DNA from 2 places in the Pseudoalteromonas sp. B62 genome. Region 2 is predicted to be linked to the other one. Evidence: predicted binding sites of a transcription regulator. Region 2 holds the regulator's gene; the other holds the start of a gene.
The links. The regulator NrdR, encoded in region 2, represses ribonucleotide reductase genes. The targets are predictions, from matches to a motif close to AAACACNANATNTNGTGTTT.
Positions count from the first base shown of each region.

Region 1 (15,263 bases), 1.1 Mb from region 2:
AGTTTTTTGAGCAGTTAAATAAGCAGAATATTGAACAGGCAAAACAAATCCCAAATTACATTATCAAGTAAATATAATAAGCCCCCTGTCGTTATTCGCTTAATTAAGGGGGTATGAGAGTTGCGGCTATAGATCAGTTATTTAAGTTACCAACACTTATCAATTGATCTGTAGGTTGTTTATTTAAATGCTCAGAGCTGCCATCTCGCCATGTAACAATAACTGATGAGATTGAATCTGCCTGTGCTAATCCAAAATGTACAATATTAAGTAAGCTTTGCGAGTGGGTAGCACTTTGTGAACCAATAACTTGATATTGGCTCGCAGTTGCTGTTTTAATTTGTACTTTTGCACCATATGGATCAACCCCACTTTTTGAGTACCCAACTCGAATAAGGGTGAAGTGGGCGTGACTTAACTCTGTGGTATTTTTATATAAATGCCATTGGCCGTTATCTTCATCTCCGCTTAGTAGGTCGAGTTTTCCGTCTAGGTTGAAGTCAAATGCGGCTCCCATATCGCCGTGTGAGTCTAAGCCACGTTCGGTATCGGCGTTATGAGTGATTGTTGCTTTAAAGTTGTAATCACCTTGGTTAATGAGTAAAACATCGGCAACTCGCTCTTTTAGTTCACCAAAGCGATAGACCATAAAGTCTATTTTTGTGTCGTTATTAAAATCGCCAGGTACAACTCCCCAGTTATTACTGTTTGTTAATGCTGGTAATTTAGATGAAATATCAACTAGCTTACCATTATCGTTACGTAGTAATACATCAGGAAGGGCGAGATTTTGTGGTTGCCAATCGCTTTGATAGCCTTTTACATTTTTGAATGATGCGCGTACATCCCATGCAAGGTTATCGGTAAGTACCCATTCTACTCGCCATTTATTATTCCCTAAATACCCAATGTACCAGCCTGTTTTATCAAGCTTAGTTGGAAACCCGCGTGCTCTTTTCTGGCTAATGGTGGTGTTTTTATTGGGTGTATTTATTAATTCTTTTTTCTCGCCTATGTATACATCCATATGGCTTAATAGCTTGGCACGCGGGAAGTGATAAAAGTCACTTAGTATAAGGCTTCCTGAGTTTGTGTTGTCGGTAATGAGTGTTATGCCATCGTGACTTTTATTACCTTCATCACGCAGGTCTAGCCGTTTGCTGCCTTTATTAAACGATAGACTGTTATTAGCGATAGCGTAGCTTAGCTTTCCGCGAGCAAGGTAGTAGTCCATATCGCCGTCGTTATCTATATCAGCTTGTGCAACTGCGAGCGTGCCTTTGTAGGCTTCACTATTTGCACCTAATAGATCTTTAGTAACATTGGCAAAGGTAAAGTCGTTATTACCTTGATAAATAGTTAAATCGTTGTATCCATCAAAAGCAAAAATATCGAGGATGTCATCGTTATTGTAATCGGTTAATAATACACGCTCGGCTTTTATATTTTCAAAAGTAGCTGATGGGTGATAAGTAAATTTTCCATTGCCGATATTTTCAAAAATGATATTACGAGGGGAGTTTTCGTGAATTAATTTTTCGGCGTTTACTTGGATAAAATCAAGATCACCATCGCTATCTATATCAACCCAGCGCACAGAACGCCCGCGAGCCCCCATTTTAGATAAGCCAGCTTCGACGGTTTTATCTTCAAATTTACCATTATTGTTTTTAAGTAGTCGCTGGGGTTGAGGTGTAGTGCCATTTCCACCACCTAGTGCAATAAGTACATCGAGATCACCATCGTTGTCGTAATCACCGGTCGACATACCGTGTAGATCTGCTCGTGGAGAAATATCGTTTTGTAGTGTGTATGTGCCATCTCCATTTGCCATAAATAAACGAATAGGAGTGGTGTCGTGATTTGTTAGCAGCAGGTCATAATGACCATCACTGTTTATATCGGCAATGGTAGGGCCGCCATATTTCCAGTTTTTTGTGTTATTAAGCCAGCTTGTTCAGACACATCAGAAAATACAACGTTGTTACTTGTTTGGCTACTAGGCGTTTGTGTGGTTTGGCTGCATCCCGCTAAGTTCATAGCGCTAATTATCACTAAGCTAAAAATTGATTTTTTGTTTTTAATCACTATTGTGCCTCCTTACATTGTGTTGATTGTTGACAATATAGATTGAAAGTAAAACATACAAGTAAATTTTATTACCCAAGCCTTAATGTTTTAACGGACTCGCTTTACTGCTCTGAAGTTATATTAAATATTAAGAGTGGCTTTACAAATTACATACCTAGGTGTAAATTGTTAACAATAAACCATATCAAAGATGTGATAGTTCACTTTGATATTCCTCGTATCGTCATTGTTTTAATGATGCATTACTTGGTCACTATTTAATTAAACATTCTTGAAGGTATAAAAATATGCAAGCTGCACAATATATAGGTAACAAGTCATTTAACATTGTTGAAGGCACATCTATTAAACCTAAAGCGGGTGAGATTAGATTGAGTGTTGGATACGTTGGGATTTGTGGTACTGATATGCACATATACCATGGTGTGATGGATCAACGAGTGTCTATTCCGCAAACAATTGGCCATGAAATATCAGGTGTTGTTGCAGAAATAGGTGAAGGAGTTGAAGGCTTTGCTGTCGGCGAAAACGTGGTAGTACGTCCACTAGATTGGTGTGGCGATTGTCCTACGTGTAATGCAGGGCATACGCATATTTGTCAAAACTTAAAGTTTATGGGAATAGATACGCCAGGTGCTTTTCAGTCAAGCTGGACAGTTAAAGCGCGTACTTTGCATAAATTACCAGCAGGCGTTGATTTAAAACAAGGCGCATTAATAGAGCCGTTATCGGTTGCGTGCCATGATGTACGACGCTCGCGCTTACAAGCGGGTGAGAAAGTTGTTGTGCTTGGTGGCGGGCCAATTGGGCAATTAGTTGCTGCGGTTTCTAAAAGTGTTGGCGCAGAAGTACTCGTGTCTGAGCCTAACGAAAGCCGCCGTGCTTTTGCCGATGAGCTAGGTGTTAAATCGGTTAATCCCATTGAAGAAGATTTAGCTGCCTATGTAGATAGCTGGACGCAAACAAAAGGTGCTGATGTTGTATTTGAAGTATCAGGCGTAAAACCCGCAATAGAGGCTATGACTGAAATAGCAGGGCGCCGGGGTCGTATAGTCATGGTGGCTATTCACAGTGTTAAACCTGAAATCGATTTATTTCAATTCTTTTGGAAAGAGTTGGAGTTATTAGGTGCACGTGTATATGAAGCGGCCGACTTTGATTGGGCTATCGAATTAATTTCATCGGGCCAAATAGATCTTAAACCTTTTATTAGTTCGGTTAGTTCGTTAACTGATATTGGTAGTGCATTTGCGAGTATGGATGGAAATCCAGAAGGTATGAAAGCGCTTGTTGAATGTAAACCACAATAATAAAAATTATAAAGGTATGAAAATGAATAATATGTTAGAAAAATTTAGTTTAGAGGGCAAAGTAGCCCTTGTTACAGGTTGTAAGCGCGGTATTGGTAAAGGTATTGCTCTAGGTTTAGCACAGGCTGGCGCTGATATTATTGGTGTATCTGCAAGCTTAGAGCTTGAAGACTCTGAAGTAGAAAAAGAAGTTAAAGCACTTGGCCGAAATTTTAAAGCCTACCAATGTGATTTTGGTGATCGTGATGCGCTTTATTCGTTTATTAATGATGTAAAAAGTGATTTTCCAAAAATTGATATTTTAGTCAATAATGCAGGTACAATCCTTCGTGCTCCTGCGGCTGAGCATGGCGATGATTTATGGGATAAAGTGATTGAAGTTAACTTGAATGCTCAATTTATTTTAAGCCGCGAAATAGGCAAACAAATGATAGAGCATGGCGAGGGTAAAGTTATTTTCACGGCTTCTTTGCTCACTTTTCAAGGTGGTATTACAGTACCAGGTTACGCAGCTAGTAAAGGTGCTATTGGGCAATTGGTTATGGCGCTTTCTAATGAATGGGCTGGCAAAGGCATTAATGTAAATGCGATTGCGCCAGGTTACATTGATACTGATAACACTGAGGCATTACGCAATGACAAAGAGCGTAATGCAGCCATCTTAGCGCGTATTCCACAAGGTCGATGGGGAAATCCTGAAGACTTTAAAGGGCCTGCTGTGTTCTTGGCTTCTGAGGCTGCTAGTTACGTAAACGGCGCTATTTTATTGGTTGATGGCGGATGGATGGGGAGATAGTTCAATGAACTTTCATAATAATGTGAATTTTATAAATGGCGAATATGTTGCTTCTAAAGCAAGTGGCACGATTGAAATATTAAGCCCATCTACAGGTAAAAAAATTGGTGAAATACCAAAAGGCTGTATAGAAGATGCGCAGTATGCACTTGAATCAGCGAATGTAGGGCAGAAAAAGTGGGCTAAATTGACAGCTCGCACACGTCAAAATATATTGCGTGTGTTTGCTAACAAAATTCGTGAAAATAAAGATATTCTTGCGCCAATGCTTGTTGCAGAGCAAGGTAAATTACTATCAGTTGCACAAATGGAAGTCGACGTAACAGCGACTTTTATTGACTATGCATGCGACCATGCACTTACTATTGAAGGCGATATTTTACCTTCAGATAACGATGATGAAAAAATATACATTCATAAAGTGCCACGAGGCGTAGTTGTGGGTATTACTGCGTGGAATTTTCCGTTGGCATTGGCTGGTCGTAAAATTGGACCTGCGTTGATCACAGGTAACTCTATTGTATTAAAACCTACTCAAGAAACACCTTTAGCAACCACCGAGCTAGGTCGTTTAGCAAACGAAGCGGGTATTCCTGCTGGCGTGCTAAACGTAATTAATGGATCAGGTTCTGTTGTTGGCCAAGCATTGTGTGAAAGCCCAATTACTAAAATGATCACCATGACAGGCTCTACTGCTGCAGGTAAGCAAATCTACAAAACTAGCGCAGAATACATGACGCCTGTAATGCTTGAACTTGGCGGTAAAGCCCCAATGGTTGTTATGGCCGATGCCGACCTTGATGAGGCTGTTGAAGGTGCGCTTTGGGGTCGTTTTGCTAACTGCGGGCAAGTATGTACCTGTGTTGAGCGTTTATATGTTCAAGAGTCTGTGTACGATGCGTTTATGGCTAAATTTATACCAGCTGTAAAAGCACTTCGTGTTGGGGATCCTATGAACCCAGATACGCAAATGGGTCCTAAATGTAATCAACGCGAAATAGACAACATTGATCACATAGTTCAACAAAGTATTCAACAAGGCGCTTCTGTCGCCACTGGTGGTAAAGTTGCTTTTGTTGAGGGTTTTGAAGGCGGTTGTTGGTACGAACCCACGTTACTTGTAGACGTCAAGCAAGATAACATTGCAGTGCACGAAGAAACTTTTGGCCCAGTACTCCCTATTGTTAAAGTTAAAGATATGGAGCAAGCGATTGAATACTGTAACGACAGTATTTATGGCTTAAGCGCTTATATATTTACGCAAAACTTTTTCGATATTAATAAAGCCATTAACGAATTAGAAGTGGGTGAAGTTTATATTAACCGTGGTATGGGTGAGCAGCACCAAGGTTTTCATAATGGCTGGAAACAGAGCGGCTTTGGCGGCGAAGATGGTAAATTTGGTCTAGAGCAATATCTAGAGAAGAAAACCGTTTATTTGAAAGAAAAATAATATTCCAAAATTTAGCCGTAATGCAGCTTAAGCAAAAAGCCAATAATGTTTTCATTATTGGCTTTTTATTTGTCAGCAGATTACTTTAAATTAATACTTATATCGCCATTGGGTTTACAGCAGCACAACAATATTTCGCCTTCTCGCACAAACGCAAGTGGCTCTTCGTTATACTCAACACTGCCAGACACTAAAGTAGCTCTGCAAGCTCCACAGTAGCCTTCACGGCATTGGAATGCGACGACTATTTTCATGGATTCTAAGCAGTGTAAAAGAGAAGGGCAGCCAGTATTAAATTCTATACACTGGCTGTTTTCTGCAAGCGTTATGCTTGCAGTAGACTTGTCACTCATTATAAATCAAAATCACCAAATTCTGATGCATCAACTTGAGAGTCAATTTGACCAACAAGGTATGAGCTTATTTCTGCTTCTTGTGGTGCTACTTGTACATTATCAGACACGAGCCATGAGTTGATCCATGGAATAGGGTTACTGTTGTTTTCAAACTGTGCAGGTAAGCCAATCGCAGTCATACGGGCGTTGGTGATGTATTCAACGTACTGACATAAAATATGTTTATTTAAACCAATCATTGAGCCATCTTTAAACAGGTATTCTGCCCATTCTTTTTCTTGCTCTGCGGCTTCAACAAACATTTTAATTGCTTCGTCTCGGCACTGAGCGGCAACAATCGCCATTTCTGGGTCGTCTTTACCGTCTTGCATAATATTTAAAATATGCTGAGTACCCGAAAGATGCAGTGCTTCATCGCGCGCAATAAGCTTGATGATTTTAGCGTTACCTTCCATCAGTTCACGCTCAGCAAACGCAAACGAACATGCAAAGCTTACGTAAAAACGAATCGCCTCTAAAATATTTACCGACATCATTGCAAGGTAAAGTTTCTTTTTAAGCTCAAATAAATTCACGATAACAGTTTTACCGTTAATTTCGTGTTTGCCTTCACCGTATAAATTGTAAAGTGATACAGAGTTAATTAGGTCATCGTAATATTTTGTTACCGCATCAGCACGTTCGCTAATTTTATCGTTGCTAACAATGTCATCAAAAATAAGCTCAGGTGCTTGTGTTACGTTACGGATAATATGCGTGTATGAGCGGCTGTGAATTGTTTCACTGAACGCCCATGTTTCTATCCATGTTTCAAGCTCTGGTAGCGATACAATTGGAAGTAGAGCCACGTTTGGCGAACGACCTTGTACACTATCAAGCAGTGTTTGGTATTTTAAGTTGCTTAAAAATATATGCTTTTCGTGATCTGGTAATGCTTGAAAGTCTAAACGGTCTTTACTTACATCTACTTCCTCAGGACGCCAAAAGAAAGACAGTTGCTTTTCAATTAGCTTTTCAAAAATTGGGTATTTTTGTTGGTCGTAACGAGATACGTTTACAGTTTGGCCAAAAAACATTGGCTCTTGCATTTGGTTATTATGGTTTCGGCTAAAAGTAGTATAAGACATGTTTATCACTCAAAAAACTATCAGAAAAAGCGGGCTAAATGCCCGCTTAAAATAAAAATCAGCAGTTATATTTTACACGCGCCGCCTTCACAATCGTCATCTTCCACTTCTGGAGCATCTTCTTGTGAATCTGAGGCGCCATCGCGAGTATTGTGGTAATACAAGGTTTTAACACCTAGTTTGTACGCGCTTAGTAAGTCTTTTAATAAGACTTGCATAGGTACTTTACCGCCTTCGAACTTGTTTGGATCATAATTTGTATTTGCAGAAATTGTTTGGTCAACAAATTTTTGCATTATGCCAACAAGCTGTAAGTAACCATCGTTTGATGGGATATCCCATAATAACTCATAGTTATTTTTTAAGCGTTCATACTCAGGAACTACTTGTTTTAAAATACCATCTTTGCTTGCTTTAACACTAATATGTCCACGTGGTGGCTCAATACCGTTAGTTGCGTTAGAGATTTGCGACGATGTTTCTGATGGCATTAATGCACTTAGTGTTGAGTTACGCATGCCGTGCTCTTTAATGTTTGCACGTAATGTATCCCAATCAAGATGAAGTGGTTCATCACAAATCTTATCTAAATCACGTTTGTACGTATCAGTTGGCATAATGCCTTGAGAGTACGTTGTTTCGTTAAACTTAGGACATGCACCACGCTCTTTAGCAAGCTCATTAGATGCTTTCATCAAGTAGTATTGAATCGCTTCAAATGTTTTGTGAGTCAGGGCGTTCGCGCTGCCATCTGAATAACGTTTACCGTTTTTAGCTAGGTAGTATGCGTAGTTAATTACACCTATTCCTAACGTACGGCGTCCCATAGTTGCATTTTTAGCAGCCGGTACAGGGTAGTCTTGGAAATCAAGTAAGTTATCAAGTGCACGTACAGCAAGCTCAGCTAATTCTTCAAGCTCATCAAGTGATTCTATTGCACCTAAGTTAAACGCAGAAAGTGTACAAAGGGCAATTTCGCCTTCTTCGTCATTTACGTTATTAAGTGGCTTAGTTGGCAATGCAATTTCTAAACATAAGTTAGATTGGCGAATAGGCGCAACTTTAGCAATGAACGGGCTGTGTGTATTACAGTGATCCACATTTTGTAAGTAAATACGACCAGTACTTGCACGTTCTTGGGCAAACATAGAGAAAAGCTCAATGGCTTTGATACGCTTTTTACGGATAGACTCGTCTTGTTCGTATTTGACGTAAAGCGCATCAAATTCTGCTTGGTCTTCAAAAAATGCATCATAAAGGCCAGGCACATCTGATGGGCTAAATAACGTAATGTAATCGTCTTTAATTAAACGAGAATACATTAATTTATTAAATTGTACGCCGTAATCTAGGTGACGAACACGGTTGTCCTCTACACCACGATTATTTTTAAGTACCAGTAGGTTTTCTACTTCTAGGTGCCAAAGCGGGTAGAACAATGTCGCAGCGCCGCCACGTACACCACCTTGCGAACAACTTTTAACCGCTGTTTGAAAGTGCTTATAAAAAGGAATACAACCAGTGTGATACGCTTCGCCATTACGAATATGGCTACCTAGCGCACGAATTCGACCTGCGTTAATACCAATACCCGCACGTTGTGAAACGTACTTAACAATAGCTGATGATGTTGCATTGATTGAATCGAGGCTGTCGCCACATTCAATTAATACACATGAGCTAAATTGACGAGTAGGGGTACGAACACCAGCCATTATTGGTGTAGGCAATGAAATCTTAAATAACGATACCGCATCATAAAAACGTTTAATGTAATTAGTACGCGTTTCACGTGGGTAATCTGAAAATAAGCTTGCCGCTACTAAAATATATAAAAACTGTGCGCTTTCGTAAATTTCACCTGTTACACGGTTTTGAACGAGGTACTTACCTTCAAGCTGTTTTACAGCAGCGTAGCTGAAGTTAAGATCGCGAGAATGATCAAGGTACGCATCAAGCTCATCTAATTCTTGCTCTGTATAATCTACTAATAAGTGAGCATCATAGCGTTTGTCTTCAACCATTTTAGTTACATGATCAAATAAACGTGGTGGCTCAAATTGGCCATAGGCTTTTTTACGTAGGTGGAATACAGCTAAACGCGCTGATAAATACTGGTAATCTGGCGATTCTTTTGAAATCTGATCTGCAGCTGCTTTAATAATGGTTTCGTGAATATCTTTGGTACGAATACCATCGTAAAATTGAATGTGTGATTTTAATTCAACTTGCGAAACCGAAACGTTGTTTAAACCTTCGGCGGCCCATTCAATAACGCGATGGATCTTATCAAGATCAAGCGGCTCTTTACGCCCGTCACGTTTGCTTACAGATAACTGTTGGTTCATAGCTTTGCCTGTATTCCTTGGGGATTATGTATTTTGACCAATGTTTACACCTCAAATTAGCAAGGTGTAGTGCTCATTTATTATAGGTTTCACCAAATTAGTGAATTTAATTGAATAACATTTGGCCACAATATCTGGTGTTGTTCAATTTAGAGATCACAAGATAGTGTGGTCTGCATTGTTTTGCAAGGGACATAATTGCCCCTGTTTGTGGATAACTTTGGGATAACGCATTTGTGTTAGTAGACACTCACCTTCGAACAATCATTTAAGTTGAAATATGCAAAAATCAACTAATGATCTGCTAAATTTACGCATTTAAAAAATAAATTTTGACTGCTTTTTTTATCAGCAAGCTTTGCCTAAAAACTAACACAATCACAATATATAGTGTTTATTAATTAACATAGCACTATATATGGTTAAAACCATCAATTGGACTTAGCCAGTTTAAATTGGCTTTCCAGCTTAATGCCTCACCTTCACTGGGAATGTAACCCCAAAGTGCAGTCGCGGTATGCATACCTGCTGCTTTGCCTGCTTGTATGTCACGCTGTGCATCACCAATGTATAAACAACGCTTTGGCTGTACTTGCATAAGCTTTGCACAATGCAGCAGTGGTAAAGGTGATGGCTTAGCCTCTGCTAAAGTGTCACCACTTATTACTACACTGGCATTTTTTAAAGCAGGAATAGCTGCAACTAAAGGATCGGTTAAAAACCCTGGTTTGTTAGTCATGATCCCCCATTTGATCTTTTTATGATCTAGGGCGATAAGTAACGATTCAACTCCGCTGAAGCAGCGTGTGTGATTTGCTATGTTTGCAGCGTACTCGTCAACTAATTGCTTTATAAGATCGCTTTGGGGTTGTTTGTCCCACAACGCTTTAAAACCAGCCTCTAATAATGCGCCAGCGCCGTTAGATGCCGCAGGACGGTATATATCACTACTAACAGGCTCTATTTTATTGCTAATAAGCACCGCGTTTAAAGCGGCACCTAAATCATCAGCAGTGTCGAGTAGGGTGCCGTCTAAATCAAATAAAAATGCATCGTACTCAATAAGGGGTGGGGGCTTGAGAGTTAGCCATTAAGCTAACTTCTCAAAATAAAGTATGTAATTTACGCTAACGTCGTTATTAAGCGTATATTGCTTTGATAGTGGGTTATAAGAAAGGCCTGTACTTGCACGAACTTTTAAACCCGCTTGCTCTGCCCATGCAATGAGCTGTGCAGGTTTTATAAACTTTTTATGGTCGTGTGTACCTTCAGGCACCATTTTTAAAAGCTTTTCAGCACCAACAATAGCGTATAAGTATGCTTTAGGTGTTTTGTTCAGGGTTGAAAAAAACACGTCTGCGCCTGGTTTGGCTAGTGCGGCTACGGCATGAATGATAGATGCCGGGTCGGGAACGTGCTCAAGCATTTCCATACAGGTTATTACATCAAAGCGCTCTGGATTTTGTGAAGCAAACTCTTCAGCAGGCACTTTTATATAATCTACATTTATACCAGTTTCTAAACTGTGCAACTTAGCAACAGTTAAAGGCTCTTGCCCCATGTCGATGCCAGTTACTTTTGCACCCATGCGCGCCATGCTTTGGCTTAAAATACCGCCACCACAGCCAACGTCGAGTGTTTCTTTATCGAATAAGCCTTGCGTTTTGTTTGCTATAAAGTCTAAACGTAACGGGTTAATTTCGTGAAGAGGTTTGAATTCTCCGTCTAGGTCCCACCAACGCTCGGCGATGGCTTCAAATTTTGCTATTTCTGCGTGATCTACATTTTGATGTTCGGTCATAAAATACTTCCTCGTCAATCTGAGGCCATTATATAGGGCTAAATTGGTAAATCGCAAAGTTTTGCGCCTGTAAATTAAAATTAATTGTGATAGCATGGCTGTTAGAAATAATAACAATACTCTTAATCCCCAATACCGGGTCGTTGAGAGCTGATACTGAAGGAATGTGATATCAAATGACTGATCTCGCCAATGAAATTCTGCCAGTCAATATTGAAGACGAGTTAAAAAACTCCTACTTAGATTACGCGATGAGCGTAATTGTAGGACGTGCATTACCAGACGTACGTGACGGCTTAAAACCTGTTCATCGCCGCGTTTTGTTTGCAATGAACGAGCTTAGTAATGACTGGAACAAGCCTTACAAAAAATCGGCCCGTGTGGTCGGTGACGTAATCGGTAAATACCACCCACACGGCGACAGTGCAGTTTATGACACGATAGTTCGTATGGCTCAGCCATTCTCACTACGTTATATGCTTGTAGATGGCCAAGGTAACTTCGGTTCGGTTGATGGCGATTCAGCTGCGGCAATGCGTTATACAGAAGTACGTATGGCAAAAATGTCGCATGAGCTATTAGCTGATCTTGAAAAAGAAACGGTTGATTTCGTTCCTAACTACGACGGCACAGAACAAATCCCTGACGTTTTACCAACAAAGGTCCCTAACTTATTAGTTAACGGATCATCAGGTATTGCGGTAGGTATGGCTACAAATATCCCACCACATAACTTAACAGAAGTTATTAATGGTTGTTTAGCGCTTATAATCAATCCTGAATTAACTATAACTGAGTTAATGGATTATATTCCGGGCCCAGATTTTCCAACCGCTGCAATTATCAACGGTAAGAAAGGTATTGAACAAGCATACCAAACTGGCCGTGGTAAAGTGTACATGCGTGCACGTGCTGAGATTGAAACGGATGAAAAAACAGGCCGTGAAACAATTATCGTTCACGAAATTCCTTATCAAGTTAACAAAGCACGCTTAATTGAAAAAATTGCTGAGCTTGTTAAAGATAAAAAAATTGAAGGCATTAGTGCACTACGTGATGAATCAGACAAAGACGGTATGCGTATCGTTATTGAGATCAAACGTGGTGACGTAGGCGAGGTTATTTTAAACAACTTGTATGCGCAGACTCAGTTACAAACTGTGTTTGGTATGAATATGGTTGCGTTAATTAACAACCAGCCTAAGTGTTTCAACTTAAAAGAAATGCTAGAAGAGTTTATTATTCACCGTCGTGAAGTAGTAACTCGTCGTACAGTATTTGATTTACGCAAAGCCCGCGATCGTGCACATATGCTAGAGGGTTTAGCTATTGCGCTTGCAAACATTGACCCTATTATCGAACTTATTCGTAAATCCCCTACACCTGCTGAAGCTAAAGTTGCTTTAACGGCACGTTCGTGGGAATTAGGTAATGTAAAATCAATGCTTGAAAAAGCAGGCGAAGATAATGTTGCACGTCCAGATTGGCTAGCTGCTGATTTAGGTATTCGCGACGGTCAGTATTTTATTTCAGAGCAACAAGCCCAAGCAATCCTAGATTTACGCTTACACAAGCTAACAGGTCTTGAGCATGAAAAAATCCTGAGTGAATATCAAACACTATTAGATTTAATTGCTGAGCTTTTACATATTTTGGCAACGCCAGAGCGTTTAATGGAAGTTATTCGTGATGAGTTAGTTGAAATTAAAGCACAATACGGCGATGAACGTCGTACTGAAATTAATGCAGCGGCTCACGATATTAGCTTAGAAGATTTAATTACCGAAGAAGACGTTGTAGTAACGCTTTCTCACGAAGGTTATGTGAAATATCAGGCATTGTCTGATTACGAAGCACAACGCCGTGGTGGTAAAGGTAAATCAGCAACGAAGATGAAAGATGAAGATTTCATTGAGCGTCTACTCGTTGCAAATACGCACGATACTATTTTATGTTTCTCTACGGCCGGGCGTTTATATTGGCTTAAAGTATATCAGTTACCACTGGCAAGTCGTGCAGCGCGCGGTAAGCCAATTGTTAACTTGTTACCACTTGAAGCTGATGAACGAATTACCGCTATATTGCCAGTACGCGAGTACGCAGAAGATAAATACATCTTTATGGCAACAGCATTTGGTACAGTTAAGAAAACACCATTAACGGCTTACAGTCGTCAACGTGCAAGCGGTATTATTGCTGTTAATTTAAATGAAGGCGATAGCCTGATTGGGGTTGATATTACCGATGGTAGCAACGAAATTATGTTGTTCACTGATGCAGGTAAAGTTGTACGTTTTAAAGAAGCTGAAGAAACAACGGTTGTTGATGAAAACGGTAATCCAGTATTAGACGAAGAAGGTAACCCTGAGATTCGCTTCAAAGGTGTTCGCCCTATGGGCCGTACTGCTACAGGTGTTCGTGGTATTAAAATGCCAGATGAGCAACGCGTAGTATCGTTAATTGTACCAAAAACTGACGGTGCTATTCTGACGGTAACTGAAAACGGTTACGGTAAGCGTACGCAACTTGAAGATTACCCATCGAAGAGTCGTGCAACACAGGGTGTTGTATCAATTAAGGTGAGTGAACGTAACGGTGCTGTTGTTGGTGCTGTGCAAGTTGACGACAACGATGAAATAATGATTATTTCAAATCGTGGTACCTTAGTACGTACTCGTGTTAATGAAGTTTCTACGGTTGGACGTAACACTCAAGGTGTTATTTTGATCAGAACTATTGACGAAGAGCAAGTAGTTGGTTTACAACGTATAGAAGAGATTGAAGTTACTCAAAGTGACTTGATTGATATTGAAGACGTTGAAACTGTAGATACGGTTATTGATGAAGTAGCGGATGATAATCCTCCTTCAGAATAATTGATATTGAAAAAGCGGCCTTGGCCGCTTTTTTTAATGTTGTTGAAAAAATTAATAGAGTGTGAAATTATATTCATTCATTAAAATCGTAAGGTTGAGTGGATGGGGATTATACGTTCATGCTTAGTAGTTAAATTACTGGAATGAGGCAAAGGTAATGAGTAAATATAATTTTTGTGCGGGACCGGCTATGCTTCCGCAAGCGGTTATGAAAAAAGCGCAAAAAGAGTTTCTAGATTGGCAAGACTTGGGTGTTTCTGTAATGGAAATGAGCCATCGCAGCAAAGAGTTTTTAGCATTAACTGCAAAGTGTGAAGCGAGTCTTCGCCGCTTAATGAATATCAGTGATGAATTTGAAGTGTTGTTTATGCACGGTGGCGGTCGTGGCCAATTTAGTGCTGTTCCTTTAAATTTGCACCAAGAAGGCAAAACAGCGTTTTATTGCGAAAATGGCGTATGGTCGAAAAGCGCCAGAGATGAAGCGAATAAGTTCACTCAAACGTCTTTTACGGATGTACGTAATGATGCTGATGGTGAATTTTCAATTAAAGACGTTGCTGACTGGGAATTACCAGAAGATGCGGCGTACATTCATTATTGCCCTAACGAAACGGTAGATGGACTCGAGATTTTTGATGTACCGAGTCACCCAACTGCGCCGATTGTTGCTGATATGTCATCGACTATTTTATCTCGCGAAATAGACGTGAACAAATTTGATTTAATTTACGCTGGTGCGCAAAAAAATATCGGTCCATCGGGTATTTCAATCGTTATTGTTCGTAAAACACTACTTGAGCGTGAAGGGCTAGCAAAGCCTGGTATTTTAGATTACGCCCTTGAAGCAAAACAGGGTAGCATGTTTAACACGCCACCTACTTTTGCATGGTATTTAGCTGCTGAAGTATTTGAATGGCTTGAAAGCAATGGTGGTGTAAAAACCATGGAAGCACAAAATATTGCTAAAGCAGATTTACTGTATGATTTTATCGATAACTCTGATTTTTATTCAAATATTGTTGCTAAGCATTGTCGTTCACGTATGAATGTTCCTTTTTGGTTGAATGATGAAAGCTTAAATAGCAAATTTGTTGCTGAATCTAAC
Region 1 covers NZ_JARLVB010000002.1:2,884,927-2,900,189, forward strand. The annotation lists gene P4S71_RS17450 (sulfatase family protein) at 1-71, shown strand, start outside; partial or broken gene P4S71_RS17455 (CRTAC1 family protein) at 134-2,088, opposite strand; gene P4S71_RS17460 (zinc-dependent alcohol dehydrogenase) at 2,379-3,401, shown strand; gene P4S71_RS17465 (2,5-didehydro-3-deoxy-L-galactonate 5-reductase) at 3,433-4,197, shown strand; gene aldA (aldehyde dehydrogenase) at 4,202-5,650, shown strand; gene yfaE (class I ribonucleotide reductase maintenance protein YfaE) at 5,731-6,003, opposite strand; gene nrdB (class Ia ribonucleoside-diphosphate reductase subunit beta) at 6,003-7,133, opposite strand; gene nrdA (class 1a ribonucleoside-diphosphate reductase subunit alpha) at 7,199-9,481, opposite strand; gene P4S71_RS17490 (HAD family hydrolase) at 9,894-10,544, opposite strand; gene ubiG (bifunctional 2-polyprenyl-6-hydroxyphenol methylase/3-demethylubiquinol 3-O-methyltransferase UbiG) at 10,572-11,282, opposite strand; gene gyrA (DNA gyrase subunit A) at 11,459-14,158, shown strand; gene serC (3-phosphoserine/phosphohydroxythreonine transaminase) at 14,316-15,263, shown strand, end outside.
Region 1: nrdA (class 1a ribonucleoside-diphosphate reductase subunit alpha) is a predicted target of NrdR. The motif match lies at 9,605-9,624, and genes of this name have one in related genera.

Region 2 (15,263 bases):
CGAGTTAATACGCCACCAGGTTGTGCCATAATAGGAAAAATATGCCCCGGCTGCACAATATCACTTGGTATTGCACCTTTAGCTATAGCCGCTTGCACTGTGCGCGCTCTATCTGCCGCTGAAATACCAGTTGTAACACCTTTAGATGCTTCTATCGACATTGTAAAGTTAGTCGAAAATGCTGCACCATTGTTTTTAACCATTAACGGTAAATCAAGTTGCTCGCAGCGCTCTTGCGTCATGGTTAAACAAATTAAACCACGGCCATGGGTAGCCATGAAATTAATCGCTTCTGCGCTAATATGCTCAGCAGCTATTATTAAATCGCCTTCATTTTCTCTATCTTCATCATCCATTAAAATAACCATTTTACCGGCTTTAATATCGTCGATGATTTCTTGTGCGCTGTGTAAATTCATAAATTTGCTCGTGTAAGTTATCAGTTTCGTTATTTAATAAAACCCGCTTTAGCGAGTAAGCTCATCGAAATATCAGAGCCCGTTGGTTGCTCTGCACCTTTTATAAGGCGCTCTAAATAACGTGCAATTTGATCGACTTCTAAATTAACTTGAGTGCCTACTTTAAAATGAGCAATTGTGGTTTGCTCACTCGTATGTGGGACAATTGTTAATTTGAATTTATTACCTTCTACAGCGTTTACTGTCAGGCTTATACCATCAATACATACCGAACCTTTGTAAGGAATGTATTTCATTAAATTTTCTTCGGTTGTAAGCCAATACTCTGTTGCTCGAGCGTTTGCTGTAATGCTTGTAATCGTTGCTATGCCATCAACATGGCCAGATACTAAATGACCGCCTAAACGCGAAACAGGTTGCATGGCTTTTTCAAGATTCACCGTTTGCCCTAAAGCATAGTGAGCAAAACCGGTTAAACCAATCGTCTCGTTAGATAAATCAGCACTAAAACCGTCAATATGTTTATCAACTACGGTTAAGCAAACGCCATTGGTTGCAATGCTGTCGCCTAGCTTTACGTCTGTCATATCAAGGTCAGCACTTTGGATACGAATGGCTAAGTCGCCTTGTTTTTTTTGTAATAAAGCAATTTTGCCTGTGGCTTCTATTATCCCAGTAAACATAGCGCTACTCTTTTTATTAAGTGATTTTAATGAGTTTTTAACGCGGTGATACGTAAGTCGTCACCAATGCGCGCACATTCATTAAATGTTAAATCAACGGTGTTTTGCATACTCGTCAATTCAGGAAAATTAACTAAACTTTTTGCATCATGGCCCATTAGTTTAGGCGCTAAATAAAAAACAAACTCGTCAACTAAATTAAGCTCTGTCATTTTACCAGCAAGTGTTGCGCCAGCTTCAAGCCAAACATTATTAAACTGCAGTTGCCCAAGTTTTTCTAAAACGGCTTGTAAATCAACTTTACCGTTACTTTCACTGACTTCAATATGCTTTACAAAATGCGGCCATTGCAATGATTTATCAACCTTAGTCGTAAATATTATTACATCACTTTGGATTTTAAATAAAGCAAGGTTAGGTGTTAAACGGTTTTGTGAGTCAATTATAACACGCACAGGCTGGCGAAGCGGTAAATCAGTAGGCAGTGTGCACGGTAACTCACTTAACCGCACATTAAGTTTAGCATCGTCTACTAGCACAGTATCGGCGCCGGTTAAAATAGCGCAGCTTTGCGCTCGGTATAGCTGTACGTCTTGGCGAGCAGCGGGACTTGTGATCCACTTACTTTGCCCATTTTTAAGCGCTGTTTTACCATCAATACTTGCTGCCATTTTACAGGTCACATAAGGTAAGCCTTGTTCCATACGCTTAAAAAAGCCAACGTTAAGTGCCCGCGCTTGCGATTCGAGTAACCCATAAGCAACGTCAATACCAGCGTCGCTCAATATTTTAAGGCCTTTGCCTGCGACTTGTGGGTTTGTATCAACCATAGCGGCAATTACTTTTACTACGCCCGCCTTTTTTAAGCCTTCAGCGCACGGTGGCGTACGCCCATAATGACTACACGGTTCAAGCGTTACATAAGCCGTTGCACCTTGTGCATTATTACCCGCTATTGCCAGCGCATTTACTTCAGCATGGCCTTGACCTGCTAATTGATGAAAACCCTCACCAATTATTTGATTATTTTTAACTAATACACAGCCAACATTAGGGTTAGGCGTGGTAGTAAACCGGCCTTTTTTGGCAAGCTCTATGGCACGTGCCATATACATTTCGTCATGTTCAGTAAAAGTAGTTTGGCTTTGCATTGTTATACCAATTGCGTTAAATAAGTGTTCTATTATAGCGCTAAGAAAATAGCGTAATAACAAGGCGAAAATTATGACATATAGTTATTCTATATAAATAATTTTTAACGCAGTGAGTGCGCTATTTAATGCGATAGAATGATCATGTTTTTAATAAAATTGGTATTACTCCCTAAACGGGCAATTTCTTCGCCAAATTCGCGTATGTCTTCAAACGAACGATAAACAGAGGCAAATCTTACGTAAGCTACTTTATCGAGCTTTTTGAGGGCTTCCATAATGCATTCACCCACCAAATGGCTTGAAATTTCTCGCTCGCCTGTAGCACGCAACTGCGATTTTATTATATTCACTACTTCGTCTACTTGCTCTGTGCTCACTGGGCGTTTTTCGAGTGCGCGATTTAAGCCATTTAATAATTTATCTTCGTTAAATGGTTCGCGGCTGCCGTCTTGTTTAATAACACGAGGCATAACCAGTTCAGCGCCTTCAAATGTAGTAAAGCGCTCGTGGCAGTCGTTACACTCACGACGCCTGCGAACTTGATGGCCGCCGCCAACAAGGCGTGAGTCAATAACTTTAGTATCTTTTGCGGTACAAAATGGACAATGCATAGCTCAGTACTTCCGTTTTAAAACAAAAAAGACCGCTAAATAGCGGTCTTTTATCTTAGCAAAAAAATAGGGCCTGTTGACCTTTCAGGATTAAATTTGTTCTATCTAGGGGCGATTTAATCGCGGCGCGAGGTTTGTAACCTAGTGGGCTAAGTAAAAACCGAGCAACAAAGAGTAAATCGCCCCTAGGACGAACCCGAGGGCAGTGCATGTTTGGCATTTATGCTGCGTTATCGCCTATTTGTATGGAGTAACCACACTACATAGACTCTGCCTTGCCTAAAAACCAAACATACTACTGCAAATTAAACCTCGAAAGATAAACAGGCCCCTAGGGCGTGTTGACCTTTGTAGATTGAAATTTGTTCAATCTAGGGGCGATTTAATCGCGGCGCGAGGTTTGTAACCTAACGGGTTAAGTAAAAACCGAGTAACAAAGAGTTAATCGCCCCTAGAAAGAACCCAAAGGGCAGCGCATGTTTGGCATTTATGCTGCGTTATCGCCTATTTATGGGGAATACCACACCTCATAGGCTCTGCCTTGCTCAAATACCAAACATACTGCTGCAAATTCAACCACGAAAGGTCAACACGCCCTAGCTGTTGTGCTCTAAATTACTGCTGCTTATGCAATTAAGCGTAAACAGGTAATTTTGCACAAATTGCTTTAACTTTTTCTTTAACTTGCACCTGTACAGATTCATCAGTGATGTTATCTAGTACGTCACAAATCCATCCAGCAAGCTCTTTTGATTCTTCTTCTTTGAAACCACGACGAGTGATTGCAGGAGAACCAATACGCAAACCAGATGTTACAAACGGAGAACGTGGATCGTTTGGCACTGAGTTTTTATTAACTGTGATGTTAGCGTTACCAAGAGCTGCGTCTGCATCTTTACCAGTAATATCTTTATCGATTAAATCGAGTAGGAATAAGTGGTTTTCAGTTTTGTCAGATACGATTTTGTAGCCGCGCTCTTGCATTACAGCAACCATTGCTTTTGCGTTTTTAACAACTTGTGTTTGGTATACTTTAAATTCTGGTTGAAGCGCTTCTTTAAATGCCACTGCTTTTGCTGCAATAACGTGACATAAAGGGCCACCTTGGCCACCAGGGAAAACTGCGCTGTTAAGCTTTTTATAGATTGCTTCGTCGCCACATGCAGAAATAATTAAACCACCACGAGGACCAGCAAGTGTTTTATGCGTAGTTGTAGTTACAACATGTGCATGAGGAACTGGGCTTGGGTAAACCCCTGCCGCAATTAAACCTGCAACGTGAGCCATATCAACAAACAGGTAAGCACCTACTTTGTCAGCAATTTCACGGAATTTAGCCCAATCAACAATACCTGAGTACGCTGAGAAACCACCAATAATCATTTTTGGTTTGTGCTCAAGTGCTAGTGCTTCAACTTGTGCGTAATCAATTTCGCCCGTTGCTTCATCTAGTCCGTATTGGATTGCATTGTAAAGCTTACCAGAGAAGCTTACGTGAGAACCGTGAGTTAAGTGACCACCATGAGCTAAGCTCATACCAAGTACAGTGTCGCCTGCTTCTAATAGCGCTAGAAAAACAGCAGCGTTTGCTTGCGAACCAGCATGTGGCTGTACGTTTGCGTAGTCAGAACCAAATAATTCGTTAGCACGGTCAATTGCTAATTGCTCAACAACATCTACATGCTCACAACCGCCATAATAACGTTTGCCTGGGTAACCTTCTGCGTATTTGTTAGTAAGCTGTGAACCCTGTGCTTCTAGTACACGTGGGCTACAGTAGTTTTCAGATGCAATTAGTTCAATGTGCTCTTCTTGGCGAGCAGTTTCTTTAGTGATTGCGTCAAATAACTCTGGATCAAAATCCGAAATATTCATGCTACGTTCTAACATTGGGGTCTCCTAGGGCAACGTGTATGGTGTTTTTTAGAGGCTTTATTGTACGCTTTAAACGACTCTTTGCCTACGCTCTTAAGTTGAGGATATTTAAACAGGGATTGAAACTATTTCACAGACTTTTTAAGATGATATTTTTTAATAAGTACATAACTATTTTAAATGCATTTCATTTTTCACATTTAATTAGCTAATGAAAGCCTCTCTTTTTTGAATTATAATTTATAAAAAAAGCGGCCATAGCCGCTTCAATTGTTATTTTTTATTATCCTAGTTTTGCAAGAATTTCAGTACGCAAAGCATCGTAATCGGCGTTTATATCGCTTGCTAGACATGGTTTTGCTAATGCATCACTAAGTGGTTTTGGCATATCCAATTCAATATTTAAAATATCCTCTACGCTTTCTTTAAACTTAGCAGGGTGAGCGGTCGCTAAAAAGATACCCGCTGCACCTGGCGTTCGATTTTCAACAAGACCTTGGTAAGCAATCGCAGTGTGAGGCTCTGCAACATAACCCGTTTGTTGAATTTTTTCATCACCGATTGCGTGTCTTGCTCGTTTACGCTAGTTGAATAAAAGTTATCGTAGCTAAACCAGTTATTATCTAACATTGTTTGCACACGCGGCCAGTTGTTTGGCTTACTTACATCCATTGCATTTGAAAGCGACTCAAGTGTTGCGTTTGGCGTCCACGTTTTATCAAGCATAAAGCGCGGCACAGTATCATTTTGGTTGGTTGTTGCACTTAATTTACCTACAGGTAAGCCAATAACCGCACCAATCATTGCAGCACATACATTACCAAAGTTGCCACTTGGCACTGATATATGCGCTTTTGCGCGTTTTTCTTTTGGTAGTTGTGCAATGGCCTCAAAGTAATAACAAACCTGAGCAACTAAACGGCTAATATTAATTGAATTAGCAGAATTAAGCCCAAGTGTTGATTTAACTTCTTCATCTAAAAAGGCATTTTTAACTAACTCTTGGCAATCATCAAAGCTGCCCTCAACTGCATAACAATGAATATTGTTACCTAGCGTAGTAAATAGCTTTTGCTGAGCAAGTGAAATTTTGCCTTTAGGATATAAAATTACTACGTCGATATTTGGTTTATTGTAAAAAGCATGCGCTACAGCTGCACCAGTATCGCCCGATGTTGCGGTTAAAATAGTTACTTTTTCATCTTTATTAAATTGCGCCAAACACTCTGCCATAAAGCGACCACCAAAGTCTTTAAACGCAAGCGTAGGACCATGAAACAACTCTAAGCAGTATGTATTCTCTTCAACTTCCACCAGCTTAACTGGAAAGTTAAATGCATTTTTAACCATTTGTGCCACAGTGTCGCTTGGTAGCTCATCACCAATTAGGTGAGATAATATTTTGCCACTGCGTGTAACAAAGTCCATATCAAGCAATGCATCAACATCGGACAGTGGGGCAAGGGTTTCAGGAAAAAACACACCTTGATTACGACCCAAACCTGTTTTTACGGCTTCAACGAACGACACTTTTTGTGAGCTATCTTTTAAATTATGTAATTGCATGACTACCTATCCTATAAAACTGTTAATTGACGCGTGCCGTCGTTATCTAATTTACAAATGTGACAAAAGCCTTGCTCGTTAATGTAATTTGCCTCTAACCACTGCGCGCATTGCTGTGCAGCTTCAAGTGTTTTACATACACTAAACAAGGTGGGTCCTGCGCCCGAAATACTCACTATTTCAGCGCCCAGCGCTGGCAAGCTTGCTTTGGCTTCACTAAAACCTTTAATAAGCGGTGCGCGGTAAGGTTCTGCTATTTCATCTTTCATTATGCTCAGCGCATCGTCAAAACGGTTAGTTAACAGTAAGCTACTAAATGCCGATAAACGCTGTGCAAACTCAACACTTGCATGCATGCTCAACTCTTTTGGTAAAACCGAGCGCGCTTTTGCAGTGTTGAGTGAAAAACCAGGGAACGCAGCAACGTAGTACCAATTATCATCAACAGGCAGTGCAATCGATTTATCAGGGATTAAATCACCTGTTAATTGCAAACCACCTAAATAACATGGCGTGATGTTGTCGTAATGACGACCGCCGCTTACCACAGCTTCAAAGTCAGCCATAAGCTCAATAAGCTCAACCTGACTCAAGTTAGTTTGTGCAAACTTATCAAGAGCTGCAAAGGTAGCCACTACCGAACATGCACTGGATCCAAGTCCAGATCCAATTGGTAAATTCTTTTTAAGCTCGAGCTTTACGCTTGGCATATTAGGCGCAACATGCGCTCTAAAATGCACTAAACACTGGTACGCTAAGTTTTCATTCGCATCACTTGGTAACTTGTGAGCGTAGTCGCCAGTACAAATAAATTCGTCACTTGGTGCTGCACTTACAACAGCTACATCGCCTAATAAACTACCATCAATTGGCGCAAGCGCTGCGCCAAGTGCATCAAAACCCACTGCAAAATTACCAATAGACGCCGGAGCATATACTTCAATCATAACGAGCTCCTAGCGCGATAGTGTTTTTAAAATATCAGCAAATACACCCGCAGCTGTTACTTCAGAGCCGGCACCATAACCACGAATTACAAACGGACGCGGCTGGTAGTATTGGCTTAAAATAGCAAGTGCATTTTCGCCATCGCGAATTACATTAAGCGCATGTTTTTCATCTACCGCTTCAATACCTACTTTACAGTGACCTTCTTTAATTTTTCCTACATAACGAAGTACCTTACCTTCGCTCGCAGCGCTTTGAATGCGGTCATTAAAATCAGCATCTAGGCTTGGTAGTTTTGCCATAAACTCATCAACGCTATCGCCTTGTGCAAAACCAACTGGTAATACCGATTCAACTTCGATATCGCTCAGCTCTAATTTCATACCTGCTTCGCGTGCAATGATCAGTAACTTACGTGCTACATCGGTACCCGATAAATCATCACGAGGGTCTGGCTCTGTAAAGCCGCTTTCTTTGGCTTTAATGGTTGCCTCAGAAAGTGATAAACCATCTTGAAGTGCGCCAAACATATACGAAAGTGAACCTGATAAAATACCGCTAAACTCTAACAATTCATCACCAGCACCAAATAACGATTGTAAGTTATCGATTACTGGTAAGCCTGCACCAACGTTTGTTTCGTATAAGAATTTCCGATTATTCTTTTGCGTAGCAGCTATTAAGTCTTGGTAATACGTGTATGAGCTTGTTGTCGCTTTTTTATTAGCAGCAACTACATGAAAGCCTGCATTTAAAAAGTCTACATACTGCGCAGCAAGTGCATCTGAAGATGTACAATCTACTAATACCGGATTCACTAAGTGGTTTTGCTTAACAAATTGCTCTACTACCTTTAAATCAAATGCTTGCTCAGATGAGGCCAATTTTTGCTGCCAATCACTAAAAGCAATGCCTTCGTTATCAAGGTGTAATTGACGAGAGTTAGCAACACCGTACAAGTTGAGTTTAATATTACGCTTTTCAAGCCAAGCTTGTTGACGTTCAAGCTGATTAATAAGCTCTAGCCCTACTAAGCCACAACCTAGTAAAAACACATCAATTGACGGCACATGCGTGAAAAAGTTTTCATGGCATATTTTTACGGCGTCATTACATAACTCACCATCAATTACCGCAGAAATAGCACTTTCTGTAGAATCCTGTGCAATTGCCACAATATTTACTTGCGCTTGTGCAAGCGATGCAAAAAACTTAGCTGCTAAACCACGGTGTGCGCGCATGTTATCGCCCACTAAAGTAACAATGGCTAAATTGCGCTGCACTTGTACAGGCTCAATAAGCCCTGCTTGTAATTCAAGCTCAAATGCAGTTTGTAGCGCATCGAGTGCAAGTGCTAGGTCTGTTTCGTGCACACAAAAACTAATGCTAAATTCACATGATGATTGCGTGATCAATACAATTGATACATTATCGTGAGCAAGCGCGTTAAATACCTTAGACGCCATCCCTACTTTACCTTTCATGCCTGGGCCTGAAACAGTTAACATTGCAAGGTCTTGTAAGCTCGAAAGCGCTTTTACGGGCTCATCAGATGAATAATCATTACCAATTAATGAGCCTTGTGCGTCTGGGTTATGCGTATTTTTAATTTCACATGGCACGCCTGCTTTAGCACACGGTAAAATTGTTTTAGGGTGAAGTACTTTTGCACCAAAGTAAGAAAGCTCCATCGCTTCTTTATAAGATAAAAAATCTACTTTAGTGGCTTTTTTAATATAACGAGGATCAGCGCTATATACGCCATCAACGTCAGTCCAAATTTGGCAAATCTCAGCTTCTAAACATGCCGCAGCAATAGCTGCTGAGTAATCTGAACCATTACGGCCAAGCGTTGTAAGCTCACCTTTATCATTACTCGCCGTAAAACCAGGCATGATATAAATAGTGGCAGGGTTTTCTTTAAGCACAGCTTGAAAGCGAGCTTTACTTGCCACTAAATCCGCTTCTGCATCAATGTAGCCACCCGTTGAAGCTATACAGCTTGTTGCTTCTAAGTATCTTGCATCTTGCGAGTCCAATAAAGCCTGCATTAAAGAAACACTAACGCGCTCTCCAAAGCTAATTACAAATGCGCGAACTTGATCGGGGCAACATTGTATAAGCGACACGCCATCTAATTTATTTTTAAGTTCCCTTAGGTCTGGCCAGCTTGTAACTACTACGCCACTCTTTTCAACGTCAGCTTTTAAGCCTTCACAACGACTCGCTAATGTTTGCCATTGCTGCGAAAAATCTAAGCCTTGCTCTGCCTCATTTGCTAACGCAACTAATGAATCGGTCATTCCACCTGGAGCAGAAAGCACCAATAACATTTCATCTTTTAGCTGTGCTTTAACTAATTGAGCTACCTGCTGAAGGCAAGTAAAGTCGGCAAGCGACGAGCCTCCAAATTTTAAAACGCGCATTGTTTATGTTCCTCATCCCATAAAACGAAAAAAGGCCTGTGTTCTAAGTGAACACAGGCCTTTAAATTTGTTGCACCGACCTATGCCACTATCCAGTAAGAATGGTGGTTGTAATAATAATGGTCAGTACGCGATTAATTATTTTCATAAGTTAAGACTGCCTTAACAAAGGCTATGCTGTCAACCCCAAATTAAAAGATAAAACAGCCTTTTTGAACATAAAAAAACCTAATGAATGCCAAATTTATGCAAAATATTATTCATGCGGGTTTTATCTATTGGTTTATTTATAAAGTCGATAGCGCCTAATTGAGTAACTCGTAACTTCATTTTGTCTTGAATATCTGCCGATATGACGAGCACAAAACACTCTATTTTATTAGCTTTGATATACTCAAGCACTTGAACTCCATCAACTTCAGGCATAGTTAAATCCAAACATAACAAATCAAAATTATGAGTATTTAATAGCTCAATAGCTTGTGCGCCATTTATTGCTTGCTGAATATCTGCATCAAGACATTGCTGCAAACATCGAATAACTTGCTTACGAGCCACGGTTGAGTCATCACATACTAAAATAGAAAAATTCATAATATTTACTACTGTATTAAGCATAATTAAATTTGTTAAAAAACAGCTATCCATAGCAACTTTATTTTATCTTATCACGGTCTCTTTATAAGCAAACAAAGTAATGGTAATTATTTACTCTTAAATTTTCACCCTACGATAAACTATAGTACTAGGCGTATTGATCTTACATAACTAAACGTGCTCATTTTTGTAGCTAATCAGGTACAAAGTTTGTAACCTAACCGCTTAGTAAAAATGTCGGGCTCTGGTTATGCATTCCTTGCTTAAAATCAAACATGCCGAAGTAAAATAAAGCTAAAGACTCAATGTAATCAGAAAATAAATTTTGATTACATTAACAGAAATCATTATTTAACTAAGGGGGAAAGTTAAATATCTGAGATACACTTCCGACTTTTAACACTTTTTAATAAGTAAAAATTAATTTTTATTTATTTTTACGCCTTTATTGACTAGCTTTTATATAAACCGCAGTTATTTAACTCAACCCAAGGAACCATAAATCACTTATGTTACAACAAAGCCTTTCTAAAAAGTTGCTGACCAGTGTGCTATCGGTCTATTTTTTGCTTACCTTTGTGGTCACTTGCGGACAAGTTATTGCCGAATATGTAAACACTAAGGACTATATAAGAGACGAGCTAACTACTTTACAAAAAACCTTTAGCCGAAGCCTAACCCGCGCTATTTGGGAGCTGAATATAAAGCAAACCATAACAACTGCAGAAGGTCTGTTAGCTATTCCTATGATTGAAGGTATTATTGTCCGTGATGATAGTGGTGAAGTAATTTCGCAACTCGGCCGTTCTCTCGATATACATAAACTTTACAGCCAACAGCTAGTACAAGAAGAAGTCATGTTAGAGGACTCTAAGTCTGGTTTGTTTGGTTATACTTTTCCGCTTATTTTTGAGTTTTCAGGCAGAGCAACGCAAGTTGGCGATGTGACGTTATTTTCTAGTCGTGAAGTCGTTTTTAGTCGAATCATGGTTTCAATCTACTTTTTGATTGGTAACGCAATGATTAAAACTACTTTTTTAATCATTCTATTTCTAATGGCATTTAGAAAGTTACTCACAGACCCTTTATCTCAGCTAACAGATCAATTAGAAAACCTCGAACTAGACGAACTTGAAGGGCAACATATCGAAATCGAAACGGAGGAACATAATGAACTCAACGTTATGGAACAATCGTTTAATAAATTAATAGATAAAGTAGTCCAATACCGTCTAGAGCTCGAGCAAGCACAAAAAGAACTCATTATTAGTAATGAGAAGCTAGATCAACATAACATTCAATTAGAACAAGATGTAGCACGTAAAACATCAAATTTAAGCCAAGCAATGATGGATCTACAGCAGCAAAAATATGAATTAGAAAAACAAAAAATTGTACTTACTGAGGAAGTTGATCTTCGTAGAAGTACAGAGCAAGAGCTGCTAACAAAACAAACTGAACTAGAACGCTATGTTGAAGAATTAAGTCTTGCACAAGAGCGCTTACTTGGCACTGAAAAAATGGCTGCATTAGGGGGACTCGTTGCTGGGATAACTCATGATATAAATACCCCTATAGGAATTGGGGTGACTGCAATTTCGTTTTTACAAGAACGCTTAAATCAGCTTGAAGCCGCCTATAAAGAAAAAACGCTTTCGCCGAAAGCCCTTGAAGAGTTCATTAATGACGCAAAGCAAAGTACGAGTTTGCTTACAACTAACCTTGATAGAGCCTCAGAACTAATTGCAAGTTTTAAACAAATAGCCGTAGATCAGGCAAGTGATGCAGTAAGAACGATCAATTTTAAAGACTACGTGAACGAGGTGATCCGTTCACTTCATCCCAAGCTCAAAAAAACATCTCATAAACTTCAGCTAGAATGTCCTGATGACTTAGTTTTAAATTTACCTGCGGGGGCAATAAGCCAAATTTTCACTAACCTAATAATGAACTCGCTAATTCATGGTTTTGAAAATATAAACAACGGCATTATAGATATAAAAATAGCCAGCGACGAAACATTTTTAACTATTGATTATAAAGATAATGGGAGCGGTGTTACAGAGCAACAACTTAAAAAGCTGTTTGACCCTTTTTTCACAACAAAACGAGATCAAGGCGGTAGTGGGCTTGGTACACATATAATGTTCAATTTAGTAAAACAAACTTTAAGTGGTTCAATTGAAGCGATTAGCGAACCAGGTGAGGGTTTGCACTACCATATACAATTCCCTAAAAACATGCCTAAACCCCTGCCTATTTTTAATCAGAATTAAATTGGCAGGAATAAAATCAAGCATTTCGAGATAGTGATTTTATTGTTATGATTGTGCAAATTTTTCAAATGGATCAGTACCCCTATGTGGTTTAGTAACCTTATATGTTATCGCTTTAAACAAGACGTTTCATACACGCAAGAAGATTTCGACAAAGCATTAGAGCAAGATTTATTTCGTCCATGTACAGGCCAGGAGCTTTCTACATTTGGTTGGACAAAAGCATTTGGAAAGCACGGTGAAACACTATCGCATTTTTCTCAAAAAAGTATTTTAGTCTGCGCTAAACGTGAAGAAAAGGTACTACCAGCATCAGTTATTAATGAACTTGTCGCTGAAAAAATTGACTTAATTGAAGCTGAAGAAAACCGTCCAGTTAAGAAAAAAGAAAAAGACGAATTAAAAGAAAACATTCTTCATGCTCTTCTACCTCAAGCATTTAAAAAATCGAGCTTACAATTTGCGTTTATTGACCAAGAAAATGGCTGGGTAGTTGTTAATAGTGGCAGCTTTAATAAAGCCGAAGAGCTACTTGCATTGCTTCGTAAGTCACTTGGTACGTTACCAGTAGTACCTGCATTTGCAAACTACGACTTGGATGTATTTTTAACTGATTGGTTAACTAACTTTAGTACACCAGAAGGCTTTGCTATAGGCTCAGACGCTGAGCTTGAAGAAGCAGATGACAGCGGAGCACAGGTAAAGCTTAAAGGTCATGACTTGTCGTGTGACGAAGTTAAATCACATCTTGAAAGTGGCAAACGCGTAACCAAACTTGCTCTAGATTGGCAAGAACGCGTTAAGTTCATGCTACAAAATGATGGCTCTATTAAGCGCTTAAGTTACTCCGAAACATTAAAAGAAGAAAATGCGGATATCCCAAAAGAAGATATGGCTGTAAAACTAGATGCTGACTTTATTTTGTCATCAGAAGAGATTAAGCAACTTCTTGAAGAACTTACTCTTGGCTTAGGTGATTCTGACGATTTAGCTAAACCTGAACTCTAACTTAGAACTCTTTAATATTCTAAGAGCAAAGGCAAACTTTCGTATTAATAGCTAATTGCCAGAAATAAATACGCCGTTCATTTAAAATGAACGGCGTATTTATTTTATCTTTTTATACCAATCTGCTTATATATGGGGTCTATTTAACGTTAAGTAAATTACGCTAGAACTAGGCAAAAATTTTTGTATCTAGTTGTTCTAAATAAAAAATTTTCACGACGTTATAGTGCAATTTAATTCGTTAAATTGATCAAAGATTTATGCAGGTTGGTATTACTTATGAATCTTACTTTTCTAGCAAAATATCATGTATTTTTGCAAGGTCAGATTTACCTGCAATAATTTCATCTGGTGTTAAACCCGATAGTTCATGCGGAAACACCAACCACTCTTCAGACTCATGAATATAGTAATCTGGCACTGTATCTACTTTTGAGTTTTTTGGTTTGTAATATGGGCATGCGATACGAATATCACGTGGCAAGTTTAAACGCATAAGCTCTGAAAGTTTTTCTTTTAATGCAACAATACTACGACCAGAATCAAATACATCATCAACAATTAATAATGAATCGCCTGCATTCGCGTTTTCAACTATGTAATGTAAACCATGTACTTTAATTTCTTTCGATTGTTTACCAATACCGTAATAAGACGAAGTACGTACTGCAATGTGGTCAGTCTCAATGCCTTTGTAATCGTAATATTCTTGAACAGCAATACCGATCGGTGCACCACCTCGCCAAATACCAATAATAAAATCAGGACGAAAGCCATCTTGGTATACTTGTGCCGCTACGCGGAACGAATCTTCAAGCAGTTGTTGAGCTGTGATGTAGCACTTATCTGACATAATTAGAAACCCCAGTGGTGGATATAACGCTTGAGCGCAGCTTAGAGTTAAGCATAAATTAAACTCAAACAGGTATTGGCGACGGATTTTACCGCAAATGAAATAAAATTGCTTGCTTCACGTACAAAAAAATAGGCACCAAGTGGTGCCTATTCATTCAAAGTATAAAAAGCATAAATTTAGTAAATACTATGCTTTTGCTAGTAAAGTTCGCGCAACTGTACGCATACCTTGAGTAGTTGCACCCGCTGCCCACTGGCTTGTGCTGCCCATGTTAAACGCAGCGGCTAAATCTATGTGTACCCAACCTTTGCCGTCGTTTGGCACAAAGCGTGATAAGAAGCCAGCCGCATTTGATGCACCGCCGTAACCGCCACCCTTTTGTGCACGGCTATTTGCCGTATCAGCATAAGGAGACGGGCAGTTTTGTTGATGCCATTTTTCAAGAGGCAGTGGCCAAGCAGCTTCCATTTCTTGAGATGCAAAACTTTCAACTTCGCGTGCAAGTTCTTTATCAAGTGCAAATAAAGCATTGTACTCTTGGCCAACAGCAACAAGCGCTGCACCGGTTAATGTTGCTGCATCAATGATAAGTGGAGCGCCAGTCTCTCCTGCTGCCATTAAGCCATCAGCAAGTACTAAGCGACCTTCAGCATCAGTGTTTACAATTTCAACTGTCGTGCCATTTTTATAAGTAAGAATGTCACCTAATTTGTATGCATGGCCCGAAATTAAGTTCTCAGCACAACATAAAAACAGTTTAATGCGCTTTTCAATACCACGGTTAATAGCCAATGCTAAACCTGCGGTTACAGTTGCAGCGCCGCCCATGTCGCACTTCATACCA
Region 2 covers NZ_JARLVB010000002.1:1,823,636-1,838,898, reverse strand. The annotation lists gene ribBA (bifunctional 3,4-dihydroxy-2-butanone-4-phosphate synthase/GTP cyclohydrolase II) at 1-419, opposite strand, end outside; gene P4S71_RS12745 (riboflavin synthase) at 449-1,102, opposite strand; gene ribD (bifunctional diaminohydroxyphosphoribosylaminopyrimidine deaminase/5-amino-6-(5-phosphoribosylamino)uracil reductase RibD) at 1,129-2,253, opposite strand; gene nrdR (transcriptional regulator NrdR) at 2,379-2,867, opposite strand; gene glyA (serine hydroxymethyltransferase) at 3,501-4,757, opposite strand; partial or broken gene thrC (threonine synthase) at 5,026-6,308, opposite strand; gene thrB (homoserine kinase) at 6,320-7,255, opposite strand; gene thrA (bifunctional aspartate kinase/homoserine dehydrogenase I) at 7,265-9,682, opposite strand; gene P4S71_RS12710 (response regulator) at 9,911-10,276, opposite strand; gene P4S71_RS12705 (sensor histidine kinase) at 10,789-12,555, shown strand; gene rdgC (recombination-associated protein RdgC) at 12,640-13,563, shown strand; gene P4S71_RS12695 (phosphoribosyltransferase) at 13,850-14,416, opposite strand; gene pepB (aminopeptidase PepB) at 14,606-15,263, opposite strand, start outside.